Regions from separate parts of the Bartonella sp. HY761 genome, predicted to be linked through region 1. Evidence: riboswitches for the same ligand, from Rfam matches in the RefSeq annotation. Region 1 holds a riboswitch; the other holds the start of a gene.

Evidence for each region. A riboswitch is a leader RNA that binds a small molecule or an ion and turns the genes downstream of it on or off. The one in region 1 is predicted to bind thiamine pyrophosphate.
Region 2: another riboswitch for thiamine pyrophosphate. It lies ahead of thiO (glycine oxidase ThiO); the one in region 1 lies ahead of thiC (phosphomethylpyrimidine synthase ThiC).

The regions. Positions count from the first base shown of each region.
Region 1 covers NZ_CP104887.1:253,206-255,605, reverse strand. The annotation lists gene thiC (phosphomethylpyrimidine synthase ThiC) at 1-1,094, opposite strand, end outside; TPP riboswitch at 1,194-1,311, opposite strand; gene pdxH (pyridoxamine 5'-phosphate oxidase) at 1,427-2,050, opposite strand; gene N6A79_RS00940 (RT0821/Lpp0805 family surface protein) at 2,194-2,400, shown strand, end outside.
Region 2 covers NZ_CP104887.1:2,299,793-2,302,192, reverse strand. The annotation lists gene N6A79_RS09985 (aminotransferase class I/II-fold pyridoxal phosphate-dependent enzyme) at 1-434, shown strand, start outside; gene N6A79_RS09980 (DUF423 domain-containing protein) at 431-808, shown strand; TPP riboswitch at 855-976, shown strand; gene thiO (glycine oxidase ThiO) at 1,107-2,069, shown strand; gene thiS (sulfur carrier protein ThiS) at 2,157-2,354, shown strand; gene N6A79_RS09965 (thiazole synthase) at 2,356-2,400, shown strand, end outside.

The DNA of each region.
Region 1 (2,400 bases):
AGTGAAAAGGCAATGTCGTAAGCACGGGCTATATCGCATATTTCATCAAAATGCTCGTAAAGGAAACTTTCCTTATGGTGATATAAGCACCATTTCGCCATGATCGAGCCGCCGCGCGAGACAATACCAGTAACACGATCAACGGTTAATGGAATATAGGAAAGACGCACGCCAGCATGAATGGTAAAATAGTCAACCCCCTGCTCAGCTTGCTCAATCAAAGTGTCACGAAAAATTTCCCAGTTTAGATCTTCGGCAATGCCATTAACTTTTTCTAAGGCTTGATAAATTGGCACAGTGCCAATAGGGACTGGGGAATTACGAATAATCCATTCACGAATATTATGAATGTTGCGCCCTGTTGAAAGATCCATCACTGTATCCGCCCCCCAGCGAATGGCCCATACCATTTTTTCGACTTCTTCCTCCATTGAAGACGTCACGGCTGAATTACCAATATTAGCGTTAATTTTCACACTGAAATTACGACCAATAATCATTGGTTCACTTTCAGGGTGATTGATATTATTCGGAATAATTGCTCGACCAAGCGCAATTTCATTGCGGACAAATTCGGGCGTTACAAATGGTGGAATAGCTGCACCAAAGCTTTCACCAATGGTGCGTATTTCATGCTCTAAATTTTCACGCCCCAAATTTTCTCGTATCGCAACAAATTCCATTTCTGGCGTTATAATACCAGCGCGTGCATAAGCCATTTGCGTGACGGCTGCATTATTTTTGGCGCGAAGTGGTTGGCGACATTGCAAAAATTCTGGTGTTTTTTTTGCCTCCGATACAAAACCATTGTCTGCAGCCTTGACGGTTCGCCCTTCATAGGTCTCAACATCGCCGCGCGCCAATATCCAAGATTCACGAATAGGCGCAAGCCCCTTATCAATCGTAATATCCACATTTTCATCGCTATAAGCGCCAGACGAATCATAGACTGGCAAATCTGGTTCATTACTAGAAGGATGCAATTTTATATAGCGAATAGGCACCTTTATTTGCGGATAAATAGTGCCTGATTTATAGTTTTTTTTAGAAGAAGGAAGTGCGCCAGTTGTTACTTTAAAACAATTTTCTGACATGGTGAATTCTCCTTGCTTTATTTAAAGGAAAATCCCTCTCGCCAAAGGTAAAGGAGAAAAATGCCTATTTGCGATAAGTCTAATGATAAAGACGAGAAGCAGCAGACATCAGACCATCCCTCCACCAGTATGAGCTGGATCAGGTTCAACGGGTCATTGCGCTGCTTTAAAGCCAGCAATATCTCAGCCTCTTGTCGAGACACCCCAGGTACAAGCCGATCATTAGCTAAATATAATGAATTGTCAATGAGGAATAAAATCATTCTAAAATAAGCAAAAGGCCATTAAATGAATAATGACCTTTTTTAAGTTAAACAATAATTTAAAGATAATTACGGATAAAGCCGCACGGTTTGCCAGTTTTCATCATCAATATTATCTCGTTTAAAGACCAAACGGTCGTGAAGGCGAAATGGCCTATCGTGCCAAAATTCAATATAAGTTGGACGAATGCGAAAGCCAGACCAATAAGGCGGGCGCGGAATGGAACCAACAGCATAGCGCAAGCCATATTCAGCGACTGCCTTTTCAAGTGCAAATCGGCTTTCAAGCGGTCGTGATTGTTTAGATGCCCAAGCACCAATACGACTTCCGCGTGCTCGGCTATTATAATAGGCATCGGCTTCTTCATCACTAACGATTTCCACAATACCGCGAACACGCACCTGCCGCTTTAAGGTTTTCCAATGAAAACACAATGCCGCCTTCATGCTATTTAAGATTTCCACACCTTTTTGACTTTCAAAATTGGTGTAAAAAACAAAGCCATCATCATCAAAACCTTTCAGCAAAACCATACGCACATCGGGTAGGCCTTGGCTATCCACTGTGGCTAAAGCCATCGCATTGGGGTCATTTATTTCGCTAGCGCTTGCGTCATCTAACCATTTTGTAAAAAGATCAAAAGGAGATTCCTCCTTGGTAAAGTCATCTTCTGTTAATGTATCATTTGTCATAATATATCCTAGCGCTTGTGAAATTCTGAGATAGAAGTTAAGCTCAAGTCGTCCGGCTTGATATGAGCCTATTAGTATTGCGTAAAGAGTTCAAGCATTGGTTACATCAAAACCTTTGTTTATAAAGTACCGGAAAGCTTTTGATGATTAAATTTAAAAACGCATTTTCTTGTTATTTTCGCCCCATAATGCTTGGTTCTAGCCTATTAGTGCTAGGGTCGTGCCTGCAAGCTTGCGTTATTGTGCAACCCAAAACACCGCAAATCATGCCTGATAACAGCATTATTACCGGATCAATTGGTGGGAATAGCGTAAATTTACCCAAGGTTGATTTAGGCGGCGACGAAAAA
Region 2 (2,400 bases), 1.3 Mb from region 1:
GAATGCGTTGCGGCTATGTCATCGGTGATAAACATTTATTGAGTGGTTTTGACAAAATCCGTGATCATTTTTCATTATCTATTTTAACCCAAAAAGCCGCTGTTGCTGCGTTAGAAGATCAAGTCTATTTGCATGGCGCTATTAGTAATATCATTGCTTCACGTCGTCGTTTGCATGCTATTGCTTTGGAATTTGGCTTTATTCCTTTGGCTTCAGCGACTAATTTCGTTACAATGGATTGCCAGAGGGGAAATGTGTTTGCGCATAATCTTTTGATTGAGTTGCAAAATCGTGGCGTGTTTATTCGCAAGCCGGCAGTTCCTGGGCTTGATCATTTGATTAGAGTAAGTACGGCTCCCGATCATATTATCGATATTTTCGAAGAGGCTTTAAGGCCGGCAATAAAAGCTTGTGAAAAAGGTGAATGCCTATGATGGTACGTATCTCAAACCGGATATTTTGTTTTGCCGGTGGTGTTTTTGGGGCAGCTGGTATGGCTTCTTACGCGGCGGCCTCCCATGTTTCGCAAAGCAATTATGGGACTATCGCGCCTATTTTGCTTGGTCACGGTATTTTATTAGTGGCTTTGGCTTTAGCTGATAAAAGATCAATGTTTACGCGTCTTAGTGGCGCACTTATTGTGCTTGGTGTCACGCTTTTTGTGGGGGATTTATTATTTCGTCAAACATGGGGTATTCGTTTGTTTTCCTATGCGGCGCCTATTGGCGGTATGACGATGATTTTTGGTTGGTTGTTTTTTTGCCTTATGGCATTCTTGCCTGGTCCAGCAAAAGAAAGCTCAACATAAAACTTGTTTTATGTTGGGTTAATTGATATATCTTTTAAATATTGAATAATTTCACCTGGGGAGCTCTGTCAAGGAGCTGAGATATTGCTGGCTTATTTAAAGCGGCGCAATGACCCATAGAACCTGATCCAGATTATGCTGGCGGAGGGATGGTAGAATGAGCAGTAGCTCCTTTAAACTTTGTGTTTCCAATTCTATTTTTCTATCTTTCGTTTTGTCATCAAAACACTGGCTCTGTGTTTTGTGCGTTGGGTGTTTATATCAGCATAAAGCGGTTTAGAAATAGAAAGGAACCAGTATGAAAGTGCTTATTAAAGGTGCTGGCGTTGGCGGATTGGTTGCAGCTTATCAACTCTTCTTAAAAGGCGCTGATATCACAGTTTCTGCGCCTCTTGATAGTTTCTCCCATTCGGCAAGTTGGTATGCCGGTGGCATGTTGGCACCTTATTGCGAGCGCGAAAGTGCGGAGCAAATAGTTGAGGATTTAGGGCGGCAAGCAATGGGTTGGTGGGCTGAAAACCTTCCTGATTTAGTGCAACATAATGGTACATTTGTCTTGGCACCACAACGCGACCAAGGCGAACTTAATCGTTTTGCACAGCGCACCACCCGTCATGTTTTGGTTGATGAAGCTATGATCGCTGAGCTTGAACCAGATCTTGCAGGACGGTTTAAAAAAGCTTTATTTTTTGCTGAAGAAGCAGACATAGACCCACGTAAAGCGTTGCAAGGTTTGCAAGATAAACTAATTCAAGGAGGGGCTGCCTTTATTGCTCCTTTGCAAAATGAAGAAGAAACTGAGGATTATGATGTCATTATCGATGCAACTGGCATTGCGCGCTTAGGTGTCGATAAGGATTTACGCGGTGTTCGTGGTGAGATGCTTTTAGTGCGCTGCCCAGATGTCCATATAACAAGACCCGTTAGACTATTACATCCGCGCATTCCGCTGTATATTGTACCACGTAGTGACCATACTTTCATGATTGGTGCAACAATGATTGAAAGCGATTATGATGGTCCAATCAGCGCTCGCTCAATGATGGAGCTTTTGAATGCTGCCTATACATTGCATCCTGCCTTTGCTGAAGCGGAAATAATTGAAACCGGAGTTGGCGTGCGACCAGCCTATGCCGATAATTTTCCACGAATGACACAAGAGGGTAATCGCCATTTTTATATAAATGGCTTTTATCGTCACGGATTTTTATTATCACCAGAAATGGCACGCCGCGTTACCGATAAGCTTTGCCCTGATTGATTATTTTATATTTAAAGTCGTCTATAAGGCTTGGTAGACATTTATCACAAATATTTTAACGCGTCGCTGATTTAATTGGAGTAGTTCATGCAGGTTTTTATCAATGGCAATAGAGTTGAAACAAAAGTGCAATATCTAGCAGAGCTTTTGAATGAACAAGGTTTCAAGGGCGAGTGGTTAGCGACTGCCCAAAATAGTGAGCTTGTAAGCGCAAATGAACGTGCTTTATGTCTCATTAACGAAAACGACCGTATTGAAGTCTTAAGTCCTATGCAGGGAGGTTGATATGTTAACGCTTTATGGAGAAGATGTAACGTCGCATTTGCTTTTA